3 regions of the Methylotuvimicrobium sp. genome follow, and region 3 is predicted to be linked to each of the others. Evidence: riboswitches for the same ligand, from Rfam matches in the RefSeq annotation. Region 3 holds a riboswitch; each other region holds the start of a gene.

Region 1 (4,744 bases), on a different contig from region 3:
CTCTAATCTTTAATAAACCATAAACGGCTATTCGATCCAGAAACACTGGCTTCAATAACGCCTTTACTAAGTTGGTCAAATAAATCAACTCCCAAACCCCTCCCATTTTTCTTAATAAATCGCATTCCAATACACAATATATTTAACGATTATGCCGCAAACAACTCGCGTTTACGGTTAAACCTCATCAGCCCCATCACAGCGCTACCAAACAGCCAAACTGCGGACGGAAGTGGTACAGCTGCGATCTCCAGCGACAAAGGATATGCCCCCATAGACCCGAATGGAATATTTTGACCCAAACTATTCGTTGCCGGACTATGCCCGGTCATACAGAACTCACCCATCATCCCCCCCGCAGTACAGTCACCATAAACCATACTTTGAACTATGCCTGCCATTGTCGTTTTATCAAACGAAAATGTGAAATAGGCATTGCTATTGATAACCTCGGTATTAGATTCAAAAAAAGGTGTGCCATATCGAAAAACATCTCCGCTCTGATAGCCTCCACCATAAAAAACATCCGTGCTATTTTTTAAAAAAACACTAGCAGTTACAATATCCCCTTCAGTGCTTTGCGCTAATTGGTAATTAAGATGCAACAGTGGAAAACTCTTTTTAAAATCCGGATTAACATCATCCACCTCATACATGGATGAGTTCATTGCCCCTTGCAGATTGGACACAACCGATCCATCCCAGTCAAAGCTGCCAACAAAATTTGTATTATTAGGCTGGGTCGCGGGCTCGTATAACACCCCTGTTACCTTATAGGTTACAACAGAAGCAAAAGATGAAGACCCCATAATAGCGACCATCAACAATAGCACCTTGACAAAATTTAATAAAACATTGTTTTTATTCATGTTTTTCTCTTACCAATGCAAACTTCTATTCAATAAGCTTCCAAAATCGATACAAACATCCTTGTTCAAATTCTTCCTTGCTAACCTTTACCAAGTAACCAACACATTTTCCTCATAAAACTGATTACCTAAATCCGGCTAGAACAAGCTTGCCATAAAGATTATGCAGGCAATACAGACTTACGACGATTTGCACCGAACAAGCTAACCAAAGCGCCACCGAACAACCAGGCAGCAGCGGGAACGGGAACGGCTGCAACCTCCGAGATCTCCAAGGATAATGGCGCACCGCCCATAGAGCCTCCACCGAGGAATGCAGTCATACCCATTGGACCGGTCAGCATAGGCCCCATCATGCCCAAAGCAGTCATGTCACCGTAGACCATTTGGCCTACAGTTGCCGAAGTATCAGTTATGTTTGTGGAATCAAACACCAAGGTAAAAAAAGCGTTGTCATTTCGCTGGTTACCATCAAAGGTGCCATAGGCCATAGGATTACCAATCACGTTATAACCGCCCCCATTCACAACATCAGTACTATTTTGCAAAAATGTACTTACTGTCACTAAGTTGCCGGAAGTACTGCTAGCCAGTTGATTGGTCAAATGCAGCAACGGCGCTTCGTTATCGGCATATCCACCGGGCTTGGCCCATACTTCACCCGTGTAACCGGCTGCATTCATACCACCAGCGGCGGTCCCGTTCGAATCGAACTCGGTTCCATTCCAAGCAAACATGGATTCAGACAGAAAACCCGAGAAATTGCTAACAGTAGAGCCGTCCCAGTCGAAGTTACCATCGAATACGGTTACTTCCTGAACCCCACCGTCAGTAAATACTGCAGACACATTGTAAGTGGCGGCCTGTGCCATAGAAGCGCTTGCTGCCAATATCAGGGATGCAGCCATTTTGGTTTTTAGATTCATAAATCAACTCCTTCAAAATAAATAAATTAATGTTCGGACGATACAACCAAGCCACCCGGTATTGCACCCGGTGCACTAGCTCTCCATCGCCCACAGAGGCGGCCCGGCTATCTGGCTTCACGCCAGACCCCTAGGCTTTCCGACCCCGCCTCACGGCGGCTGTGGCAATTGGAATTAGGACATCCTGCCCTACCAGCAATACATCCTTAATGCCTGACTCTTATTTCCTTTTATCTAACGCAAATACCATTTCGCTCTAATCAGACTCTGGTTCAGTAAACAGCACCTTCAAGACCTCACCCAGGGCTGTTCAAAAAATGCTTTCGCATTCTTTTTTAATAAAGCATACATTATGCCAATAATATTCTTTTGATTTAGGCTCAATAACTTAAAGCGTAAACAAATAGTCTCCAGTTAAGTCACCCATCTAAAATTAAGGGATTTAACACACCTCCCTAATATCAATGCGCGATTTGACTTAATCCGCTTTAAATCAGCTCATCCTTATGCGAATCGACTAACGTCTCGTCTCTTTTGACAAGAAAGATCACTTTAGAAAAACGTTAATTAATCGCGTAAGCTTCCAACGTCACCATCTAAAATCCCTCGCAGCCACGGTTATCCTCAGAATTTTTCCACAGGGAGAGCACATGGTATTTATCGGAGAGACAGAAACATCACATCGAAGCCTGGCAAGCCAGCGGACTCCGATGCGCCTGCATTGATACCGGTACGGTTGCAATCGGAGTCGACGGCCTCGGCGTTATTATCATTGCGTTGGCCGCAAGGCCACGTTTTGGGAATATCAGGCAGTGTATCGCCGGATTGGCTCGGGGAGTTGTTGCAATATCTGGCTGGATTGAGAGTCCGGCGCAAATCTGACTAGCGTTCGATATGAGGTGGGGCATCGATGGTTTGTCGGTGATTTTGCAACAGCGCTTAGGCCATGCGCTATGCGCCGGGGCAGCGTTTATTTTCCGCAATCGCGCCGGCAATCGTTTGAAATTGTTGCCGTGGGACAGCAATGGGGTCTGGCTGTGTCAAGGCGTCTTCATCAAGAGCGAAGGACTGACACCACTGCAACGCGACGTGTTCGAGGAAACTCTCGATACCGACATTGCCGCTATCTAAGCTGAGGTCGAGCAGTTTCAAGACGTCCCGGCGCATGATACGGCGCGGTTCGCCCTAAACGTCCGTGCGCCGGACGCCAGCCCTTACCGGATCATTTACCCCCGCATCGAGCACCGCCACGAACCCGAATCCTGTACTTGAGATCAATGCGGCAAGGACTTGGTCAAGATCGACGAAGACGTCACCGAACAACTGGACGTCGAGCCGACCAAACTCTTTGTCCATCGTCATATCCGCCCACAATATGCCTGCCGGACTTGCGAAACCATCACTGCGGCGCCGATTTCCCCGGCAGTGATCAATGGGGTATGGCGGCATTGGGTTTACTGACCTGGGTGCTGATCGGCAAATTCCTCGATCATTTGCCCTTGTACCAAAAAAGAGCAGTCGACATGTGTGAAGACCGTTTGTGCTGAGCCAAGTAGTCGAAGCATGAAAGGTCTACAACACTTTCACCGGCTTGGTAAAGCCTCAAACTGCTCTTTTTAGGTTGTACCGACTGGAACAGATCGCCGCCCGCAGCGGTGTGATCTTGTCCCGCTCGACACTGGCCGATTGGGTCGGACGCCTCGGCGTCGCCCTGGAGCCCTTGGCCGATCGTTTAACCTGGCACTTATTGCAACGCGATAGCTTGCATGCCGACGAAACCCCCGTTTCGCAACTGGATCCCGGCAACGGCAAAACCAAGAAAGCCTATCTATGGGCTTATCGCAGCAACGACCTGCAACCCGACCCCAAGATCCTCGTCTTCAACTACCAAGCCGGCCGAAGTGGCCGGCATGCCGGGCAGCTTCTGCAAGACTGGAACGTTCACCTGCTGGTCGATGACAACAGTGGCTACAAAGCCCTGCTTGCGACGGCGCGTGCGCATCCCGAATCGTCTTGCCTGTGTCGAACTGGCTTACTGGGCGCATGTGCGCCGAAAATTCTTCGATCGATATCAGGCCGACGCACGGGAACTGACATCCCGAGACCGTCAAAGTCATCGATCACGCCTTAAAACTCTGACCAACCCTGACACGGATATGCCGAAACCGGCGATTTACCCATAGACAACAATTCATTTTAGATTAATAAGTGTTTCCGGTAGTGATGGGTGTTTTCAACTACTACCGCATAGTGATCCATTCGTAACGCCGTGACTCTTCCAGAACCTGCGCAAAAAGTATTAGCGGGATTTCTTCGGACAATAAAAAACCCGCTAAGCCTTGTAACTTGCGGGTTTTTGGAGTTGTCCGGACTATCCCGAACTTGAATTTGGTGCCGATGGCCGGACTTGAACCGGCACGACTTGCGTCACCACCCCCTCAAGATGGCGTGTCTACCAATTTCACCACATCGGCTGATAGTTTTTTACTCGTTTATTTCGGCTTCCGGCTGTTCTTTTGCTTCAACCGTTTTTGATTCTTCCTCGATAGCAGGTGTCTCGGCCGATATTGAAGGTACAGCAACCGGTGCCGCTTCTTTACTCATTAACGGTATATCGAAAGCCTCTTCGGTTTCTGTGTCATCAAAAAAGTCTTTCGCGGCTTTACTACCACCGCTCAACATTGCAAGAGAAAGACTTGTCACAAAGAATAAAGTCGCTAAAATTGCAGTGGCTCTCGATAAAAACGATGCTGAGCCTTGTGCGCCGAATAAAGTTCCCGATGCACCGCTTCCGAACGCGGCACCGGCATCGGCACCTTTACCTTGCTGCATTAAGACCAAACCGATTATACCCAGTCCGAATAATACATGAATGACTATGATAACTTGATACATTTTATTATGGTTATTTTGCTTTGATTATTTAGATGCGCGATATATTTTCAAAAA
Region 2 (4,744 bases), on a different contig from region 3:
TGCGGTAGAGGGTGTCGACAAACGTGCTGGTTTGTTGTCTTCGGAGAAGATTTTAGATGAAGCCGCAGTCGATCGTTACGAATTCATCAAGACCGCTTATTTTCAACGTCGTGAATATTTGATTAATGACGGAGTCATGTTGCTGGACGATCATGATGATTTGTTCGATGATCTGGATGACTACTTTGAAGATGAAGACACCAGTCATCACTTGCAATTAGACAGCCCTGCCGATCAATAGTGCGACAGGCCGATAAAAGCCACTTACCACTTAAGCAGGCGATCGGTGAGTGCTCCTTCGCTAGTCAAGTATCGTCGCTAGGCAGCCCGTAAAAGGCCCAGCACCTAAATCCATAGTATTTAACTATCTGGGATATCCCAAGTGCAGGGTGAAGCTGATTTTGTATAACGCCATGGATGGCATGTATTAGGAAGCTAACATTAGGCGCTGTATGCGATGCAATGCGGAAAAACGCTCCTGCATTTTCTTCATTCACACTATCCTTGAAACTCAGCAATTGCCGAGGAGTAAAAGTCAGTAGTAGGGTACGCATCACGTATCTTTATCGTTATAGGCTTGATAGATCCGAAAGACTTGCGAGAGGGTACGTAGTACGCCCCGGCGCCGAATTTTGATCTGCGATGGGTATATGACTTGAGCATAGTCTTCACAAGCTTATACCGGAATTTGTAAAAGAAAATAGTTCATCCTGCATTATTCCCATCTATCTTTTAGTCTTTCGTATACGCCACCAGGCTGCCAGTACACTGCCGATGATCGAATGAAAACTTGCTGAAATAGCAGAGGGAATCGGTGCAAGGGCCATTTGTGCAAAGCTGGATTGAGCAAGTACCGCGCCTAAGCCGGAGTTTTGCATGCCCACCTCAATTGAAATTGTGCGGGATGCGTTTTCTTCAAGCTTCATCAAGCGAGCCATTGCATAGCCGATTGTAAATCCGCCTAGATGCAATAAGGCAACCGCGCTCAACAAAGGTAAAGCCGAATCCTTTATCGTGCCTGCATTCGCGCCAATGATGCTTGCGCAAATCAATGCGATGACCATCACTGAAACGAGCGGTGCGACAGGTGTTACAGCCTGAACCAGGCGCGGCGTATAACGATTTAGCAACATACCCGACAAAACCGGCAGAATCACCACTTGCAGAGTATTGAAAAATAAGCTCCAAGCATCCACCGGAACATAGGCACCGGCTAGCCAGTGAGTCAATAGCGGCGTCATGACAACGGCGGCGAATGTGGAGCACATCGTCATCAATACCGATAGCGCGACATCGGCATGAGCAATGTAGCTAACCACGTTTGATGCGGTACCGCCGGGGCAGCATGCCACCAGTATCAGACCGACCGCCAATTGCGGATTGAGCGAAAATCCATAAGCTATGGCCCATCCTAAAAGAGGCATCACGGCAAATTGAGCAACGACGCCGATTAAAACCGGTCGAGTCGTGCGCGTTACCCGTCGAAAATCCTCGAAGCTAAGCGTAATACCCATGCCGATCATGATAATAGCCAAGCCCCAAACGATCATCGGACCGCTGAACCAAGTAAACCAAGCAGGAAAAAATAATGCTAAACCGCTACAGGTGATGACCCAAAAAGGAAAAAGATTGGCGAGCAAATTAAGTAAGCGAAGCACGTCGTTTTAAACCGAATAAATGATAGGCGACAAGTATACTTCAAATGGGCGTATTTGCTGTTGCTTAACCCTGAGTTTGTCTATAGAGAGAACTATTGAATTTAGCACCGTAGGGTGCGCATCACGCACCTTTCCACGGTTCCAAGCCGACAAGATTTCCCGGCCCAGGTGCGCGATGCGCATCCTACGCCTGGCGCTTTATAACCTATGATCACCAATCCCTCATGCCTAAATCTAAATTGCGATTGAGAAAACTATTGAATTTAGGCCAAACGCTTATCTGAGTTAAGGTCAAAATAAGACTTCTTGTGTAATCTTTTGCTGACAAAAACTCGCCTAAAACAAATTTCTTTCTTAGGCGATTTGATCTATGCACTGTCGGCCATTGCGCCTAATTAAAGATGAACGAATGGCTAAAACTCAAAAAGTTTTTTGTGGGGAAGTCGAAATGGGCAACGCAAAAGTGCTTACTAATTCACTGAATCGATATCAACAATAACAAGATGATTTCTCTAAATAAATTTTTGCCAAGCAAGTCACATCAATTATTTCTGAAATTTATACACTGTAACTCAACCGGAACGAAAAAAGCTTTCAAAGGGCTTTTAGACGCTCCAGTCAATCGAAAATAATAAAAGGGCAAAACCATCGAAAGGTGGCGACGCAAAGTTTCCAGTCTAACGGAGTTATTCCTATGACAGTGGGATTGCTAAATTGGCATAGGGCAAACATTACGCCAATTTATATTCAGCTTCAAGGAACTCCTTCGGACCTTTATTTTAAATAAGGAGTGGGGTCATGAGCTCTAACAGCCGAAGAAGTCAAAAAAATCAAAACACATTTAATTCAACTCAGCTTTCCAAGGCCGTAGCGGCGGTATTGCTTGCCGGTGTGTTGGGCGGTGCAGCCGGACCAACCTACGCAGCCCCCGACAAGCCTTGGAAAGAAGGCCAAATTTTGGTCAAACCGAAAGCCGGATTATCGGACAGAGAATTCGACAAAATTCTGAAACGCAATAAAGGCCAAAAAAAAGAGATAATCGGTAACATCGGAGTGCATGTTATCTCTGTACCACCACAAGCCGAGCAAGCCGTTATTCGAGCATTATCCAAAAATCCTCATGTCGAATTCGCAGAGCTCGATATGGCGGTCGAATTCAGCTTGACGACGCCCAACGATCCGCGTTACGGCAACCAATGGCATTTGCCCAAAATTCAAGCACCAACCTCTTGGAGCTCAACAAAAGCCGACAACACCGTGATTGCTATTTTGGATACCGGTGTCGATAGCGCGCACTCTGACTTATCCAGCAAAATGCTGCCAGGTTGGAATGCGGTCGACGGCAGCACCAACAGTTCTGATGTACATGGACACGGCACGGCGGTAGCGGGTACGGCAGCTGCCACAACCGATAACGCTAACGGCGTTGCTGGCGTCGCTTGGAATGCGCAAATATTGCCGGTGCGCATTACCAACAGTAGTGATGGTTGGGCTTATTGGAGCGATATTGCTCGTGGCTTGAACTGGGCGGCCGATCAAGGTGCTGACGTCGCGAACATCAGTTACGGCGTTTCCAACAGTTCTGCGGTAACCAATGCCGCACAATACATGCGCAGCAAAGGTGGCCTGGTTGTTGTTGCGGCCGGTAACGACGGCGTCGATCCTGGATTTAAAGATAATGTTCATATGATCAGCGTTTCGGCTACGACTAGCTCCGATGCCAAGGCTTCTTGGTCGAATTATGGCGAGTTCATCGATGTTGCGGCGCCGGGCGCATCGATTCAAACCACTACGCGCGGCGGCGGCTATGGTAGTTGGAACGGCACATCGTTTTCGTCACCAGTGGCTGCAGGCGTGATTGCCCTGATTCAGGGCGCGAATCCAACGCTAACGCCCGATGAAGTCGAGCAAATCTTGAAATCCTCGGCCGATAAAATCGCTGGCGATATCCACCCATACTATGGTCACGGCCGCATCAATGCCGCCGTAGCGGTTGAAATGGCGCAAAGTATGGTGAATGTCACTGTCGATAGCGAGGCGCCTTCAGTCAATATTTTCTCGCCAACGGGGGGAAATACCGTCAGCGGATTGGTTGAAGTCGAGGTCAATGCCACCGATAATGTCGGTGTGAGCGAAGTGACGCTCTATGCCAATGGTATCTATGTCGGTACCGATACGACCGCACCTTACCAATTTAGCTGGGATTCCAATCAAGTCGCAGATGGTTCCGTAAACTTGAGCGCAACCACGATCGATGCGGCAGGTAATGAAGGGGTTTCAAGTGGTGTTAATGTAACGGTCAAAAATACGATCGAACAAGTTGAAGAAGTCGTTGATGAGCCTGTCGAGGAAGTGATTGAAGATATAGCGGCTCCAACCGTAGCTATCAGTAATCCAGCCGACGGTAGCCGACTATCACGAGTAGTTAAAATAAATGTTTCGGCGGAAGACGACGTTGCGGTGGCTAATATCCAGCTGTTTATTAACGGCAGTCTGGTGAGTTCGGCAGACGGCAATCAATTGTCTCATAATTGGAATACCAACAGAGAAAGCCGAGGCACTTATATCATTGAAGCGGTTGCTACCGATACTTCGAATAAAACTGCTAAACATACGATTACAGTTTCTAAATAAGCAAAAGTAAACTGCAAAAAAAAAACGCCGGCTGACGTCGGCGTTTTTTTTGCAGGATTTTTATTTTATATGTAGTAATAGCTGGCAACATCAAACTCCTTCGGAATTGGCTAGTATTCATGTTTTAACTATTAACGTGAACAGAGCCGTTTTTGCGAGGTTTTTTATAAGCTGAATCCAAATAACTATTCAATCCTCCGGCAATTATCGTTCCCATGCTCTGCGTGGGAATGCCTGAGCACCGCTCCAGCGGGACGAGACGCTAGAGCGTCTCGGAATTCATTCCCACGCTGGAGCATGGGAACGATAAGGGGTGTGAATCATTACGAATCCAATAGTCATTACCTTTAGCCTGTAAAAAGCATTTCACAATGAAGATCATGAAGAATGAGACGTCAACTTAATAACTTCTTTATTCGTTTGTATAGAACTTTCGTTCATCCAAGAGGTTA
Region 3 (4,744 bases):
AGAGGCTTCCGCGCAATGAACCGCTGAACGAGAGACTGTTTTATCAATGGACGGCCAACGTTGCTTGAGTAAAGGAACAATTTCATTGCGTAAAAAATTACGATCGAAGTCAATGCCTTGATTACTGGGATCTTCAATAAAATTGAAATCATGTTGCCGGGCGTATTGGTCGATGACTTGTTTTGGTGTATTCAATAAGGGCCTCAACAGCACTCCCTTGCCAAAGACCATCATTTCAGGCATGCCCGAGAGCCCTTGCAAACCGGCACCTCGAAACAATTGCAATAAAACGGTTTCCAATTGATCCTCTCGGTGCTGAGCCACCATCAAAACGTCGTTTTCCGAAAGCAAAGCCTTTAAGGCGTCATACCGCGCATTCCTGGCCGCTTCCTCGGGGCTTTCGCGCCCGGCGCTTCGCGCATCGACATGAATTTCGACAAAATCAACACCCAATTGCTTAGCGACCGACCGGCAATGACTTGGCCAAGCATCGCCTACCGCTTGCAAACCGTGATGTATATGAACCGCGGTAATTTTATTTTGTAGAGAAGATATCGAAGCACAAAGATGTAACAACACATGCGAATCTACACCGCCGCTATAGGCAATATAAACTTGTTGCGGCGATTTTAATTTTTGCAGGCCTAATTCAACGACTCGCGATTCTAGTTGAAGCATTTAAGATACCAATTATGAGCTAATATTTAGGCGCAGGATCGACAACATTCTTGACACTTAACCATTGCCGATTTCCCCCCAGCGTTTCATACGCAAATGCCGAAATTACATGCCTGACAGGTAAAATCACACAAAGAGCAGCGCGCCATTTTAATAACAAACTTTGTCAAGTTATTTTACAATTTCAGCCGCACTAAATCCTGATCCTCTTTGAGCCTAGGCCTTAACAACAATCTATTCGCTCCGCCAACAAAACATCGAAGTAAAAATGATATCTCAGCACGTTAAAATATGTAAAACCATCTTATCAATTAGTCATAGCTCATTTAAAAGCAGTCACTTACAGACTATAAACTGCACTTAATTGTCAATATTTTTTACAAAAGAAAGATTTTTGCGATTAAAACAATGACCATACTGCTCACAACGTTTTGATTATAATAATTTTCTAATATTTGGTATAAGTATTGCTTTTTATAATAAAGGTCGTAGAAACTTTCATGATGAAACGATTCGGAGCCATTGTAGTAAAATTGAACACATATCGAGAAAAGAATTTAGCTTTTCTTAATGGAAATGTAATATTTTAGTAGTATCGTCAGTATCGTGAAGTAGATATCAGTTTTTTTGTGAAAGTACAATGCCGGCTCCGAAGAGGATGCCGTTGCTCGATCGACAGGCGTCGGCGGCAGGGCAGATTTTTGCTCCTGCAAAATCTGCATTCATGCCATCCATGGCAATCAGTCGCCGCCGTCGAGCCTACATGGACGTATTCACGGCGTCCTGTCGGGCGAGTGACCGCATCCTCCGCCACGCCTCGAACTTTCATTTGCCGGGGCGATGAAGGCTTCTTCATGATCGTTACTATTGAAATTGACTAAATCGAACTTTACGAAAAACGTGTTTGGCGGATTCTTTACGCGAGTACGCCAAACACAGCAGAGAAATTTTTAAGAGAAAGCCTCACCCGTTGTAAAGCGGGGCCGGAAAGTTACGGATCTTTAATATTTTAAAGATGGCCGGACTACCTTAAATTGTTAGTGAGATTTTTAATGTCATGCATCTTTTTGTTGCAACCATTATTTCAAAGTCAATATTGCTCTTTGACTAATTTGGCCTAGCTTTTTCACCATGTAATTTTTTGACTTTACTCTTAATCACAAGGAGTTTTTTTCATGTTTAGAATAACCAAGTTTGTTTTAATATCATTTATTTATCTTTTTACGGGGAGTGCGCAAGCAAGCCTAGTCACCTTATACGGCAATTCTGTTTCGTTTGAATTTGATAGTACGCTTACCGGTTTATTCGGTTCAGCTAATGTTTCAGGCGACACTTTATACTTTACCCCAACAGCATTCACCGCTACCGCCTTGAATACTGCCGGCGTCGACATGACCAACGATACCGTTAACATCAAAGTCCAAGCATTGAACCCACAACATCAAATAAATACCGTTTCAGTTATTGAAAAAGGCGATTATTTTAGTTTTGGCAATTCAACTCTTGTTGGAGTAGGAGGTCAAGTTCGCGCTTTCGATATTGAAAATCCATCCTTTGACACTACCGAAAGTATCGTTGCTAATGATGCATTTACTCAAACTGCGTTCTTGCAAACCAATAACTGGCAGGCAGATACCATTTTAGATACCACTTCTTTCAATAGCGGATATCTGAATATCACAATCCAAAATCTTCTAGGTGCTATAAGCACAACACTTGGAGAAGCGGCTTTCATTGAAAAAAAATATGTTGGCCTAAACGTCACAGCAGTCCCATTACCGGCAAGCATCTGGTTACTAGGTGCCGCTTTGGTTGGCCTTATTTCTTCTACAAAACGCAGACAAACAATCTAATTGCTCAAGCGTTAGCGGGAGCAAATTCGCTTCCGCTTTTCTTGAAACGACCCCTTCAAAATAAACCGCCTGCCATAACTCAATGCCGAACTGACCTTCTGTTGGATTAGGCGCCTCGTTGAGCTGAACTACCATCGGCAGCAAGAATACCTGCCATCGCCAAAAAAAATCTCATACCTTTTAATCTAAGAAACGTGAAATAACGCTCGGACAAAACAACATAAAAGAGCTATTGTTCGACTTAAAGCGAAGCAATAAAGAAGCATACAATTGATTTTAAAAGACTAAAATTAGTTTATATAATTCCACTAAGCGCTCATACTTCACGAGGGTTTTACCATGGACATTTCACCAACAAACAGCGCATTGAACCTCATCAACGGCGCACAACATAAATCAGCCGAAGCGGCTCACAAAATTGCTGCATTACCGATAAAAAACGATGAAGTAGGCAGCTCCGAATTCAAGTCTGAAGACATTATTAAACCGGTACTCAGCTTAAAAGAAGCTGAATTCGAAACATCTGCCGCCGTTAAAATTCTCGAAACCGAGAAAAAAACGATAGGAAGTCTTTTAGATATTAAGGCTTAAATCCGGCTTCAGAGCAAAAAATGATTTTCAACCGAGAAACTAAATCTTAGTTTACAGCCTTCTTCGGTCGTATCGCTGGATGTCGGGTGCGCTATATTATCCGATAACGCCCATTCCCCGACCCGACGCCATTCACCTCTCCCCGCTAACAATTTACCCAAAGCCATCAACCCGAAACTAGGCAACTAACAATCTACCCGAACCTCGAAACCAAGCGCTCTGATCTCGCCCGCAAAATGTCGCATGAGTTCCGGTGACAACGGCTTCATTTTAGCCGCTTCCGGCTGCATCGATGGGCGCGCAATTGTATAAAGCATAATTTTACCAATCGCCACACCATCGTTCTTGATTCTTTTTAAAAATTGCAAATACGCGTTTTTTTCCACGTCGGTCAATCCCTGCCCGGAATAATCGACTAGGCAAGTTTGAATTTTAGTCTGACAGATTGCGGCCGAAATCTTTAGATTTCTTAATGCCGACTCCATCGTTTGCGCTGCGTTATTAATTAAATTACGCCCCGCATCAGTCGCGCTATCAAACTTGAACCAAACTTCTCCCCCATAGCGATGCAATGACCGAAGCCCGACCTGAACCTTCGTCTGGTGCATTAAACTGCCATTGCTAATCAGAACTAAATTGCTATTCGGCAGCACCCCCATTTCAGTGGCAATACTGCCGATCAAGTTGACAGCCTTATCGAAATCCTGAACGCTGGTCGGCTCGCCATTTCCCGAAATCGCAATATCTTTGATTACTCGATTACGGGGGTCGACTTGAAATCGGTCAAAAAAATCGCCATGCAAAACATCGCTCAGAAACTGCCTCAATTCTTTTTCCAATAATGAAAAATCGAGCAGTGGCGCTGCACCCAACGTTAAATCGGGTACTTGACAATAAATACATCGCCAGTTGCAAGCATTGTTGATATTAAAATTTACACCGATCGACAAGCCTCCGGAACGTCTTGAGAGAACGGGATAAATATAAGTTAATCCGGCTGAATCCCTACTATGATCGGTTATTGTTAATCGTGTTGAATTTGTCACAGCCTTAAGAATGAGAGTCAAATGTGCTATTCTAGTCGCTCAAAATCTTTCCCTGTAACATTTTTATTAAGGAGATTATTATGAGCGAAAGAATTATCATGCGTACCGGTGAGGCATTGGTAGCGGGCGGTCCTCCCGGAACCGCGGCGGAACCGGAAATCGTCATCGGCGAACTGGACGGACCGGTCGGTACGGCCCTCGCCACTCTGACAGGGGACCAAGTCAAAGGTCATAGCCGGGTTTTCGCAATTTTGAATACCGATATTCAAGTCCGCCCCGTGACTTTAATGGTCAGCAAGGTCACTGTTAACAATAGCCGCTACACCAACATATTAATGGGTACCGTTCAGGCCGCTATCGCTAATGGTGTACTTGATGCAGTTCGCGCGGGAGATATTCCGAAAGAAAAAGCGAACGATTTGGGAATCATCTGCTCGGTATGGCTCAACCCTAGTGTGGCGACCGACGATAATCTGGACCATCAAATACTTTTCGACATCCACCGCAAAGCCATGGCACAAGCCATCCATAAGGCCATGACCAATACCCCGGATATCGATTGGCTGTTGGAAAATC

Evidence for each region. Region 3 has a riboswitch for cyclic di-GMP ahead of ACRJJO_RS05985 (VPLPA-CTERM sorting domain-containing protein). Riboswitches for the same ligand answer to the same signal wherever they lie in the genome.
Region 1: it holds a riboswitch for cyclic di-GMP, as region 3 does, so the genes downstream of both, ACRJJO_RS11255 (hypothetical protein) here and ACRJJO_RS05985 (VPLPA-CTERM sorting domain-containing protein) in region 3, are expected to answer to the same signal.
Region 2: it holds a riboswitch for cyclic di-GMP, as region 3 does, so the genes downstream of both, ACRJJO_RS16430 (S8 family serine peptidase) here and ACRJJO_RS05985 (VPLPA-CTERM sorting domain-containing protein) in region 3, are expected to answer to the same signal.

What each region holds. Positions count from the first base shown of each region.
Region 1 covers NZ_JBNGHF010000019.1:43,426-48,169, forward strand. Annotated here, with positions in the region: gene ACRJJO_RS11250 (hypothetical protein) at 150-869, opposite strand; gene ACRJJO_RS11255 (hypothetical protein) at 1,031-1,795, opposite strand; cyclic di-GMP riboswitch class I at 1,890-1,971, opposite strand; partial or broken gene tnpB (IS66 family insertion sequence element accessory protein TnpB) at 2,690-2,827, shown strand; partial or broken gene ACRJJO_RS11265 (IS66 family transposase zinc-finger binding domain-containing protein) at 2,852-3,291, shown strand; partial or broken gene ACRJJO_RS11270 (IS66 family transposase) at 3,444-3,876, shown strand; tRNA gene ACRJJO_RS11275 (tRNA-Leu) at 4,185-4,269, opposite strand; gene secG (preprotein translocase subunit SecG) at 4,280-4,690, opposite strand; gene tpiA (triose-phosphate isomerase) at 4,715-4,744, opposite strand, start outside.
Region 2 covers NZ_JBNGHF010000039.1:2,220-6,963, forward strand. Annotated here, with positions in the region: gene ACRJJO_RS16420 (MlaA family lipoprotein) at 1-241, shown strand, start outside; gene ACRJJO_RS16425 (bile acid:sodium symporter family protein) at 726-1,658, opposite strand; cyclic di-GMP riboswitch class I at 2,287-2,372, shown strand; gene ACRJJO_RS16430 (S8 family serine peptidase) at 2,457-4,292, shown strand.
Region 3 covers NZ_JBNGHF010000008.1:55,322-60,065, reverse strand. Annotated here, with positions in the region: gene tilS (tRNA lysidine(34) synthetase TilS) at 1-678, opposite strand, end outside; cyclic di-GMP riboswitch class I at 1,629-1,710, shown strand; gene ACRJJO_RS05985 (VPLPA-CTERM sorting domain-containing protein) at 1,854-2,531, shown strand; gene ACRJJO_RS05980 (hypothetical protein) at 2,871-3,122, shown strand; gene ACRJJO_RS05975 (radical SAM protein) at 3,308-4,168, opposite strand; gene fae (formaldehyde-activating enzyme) at 4,249-4,744, shown strand, end outside.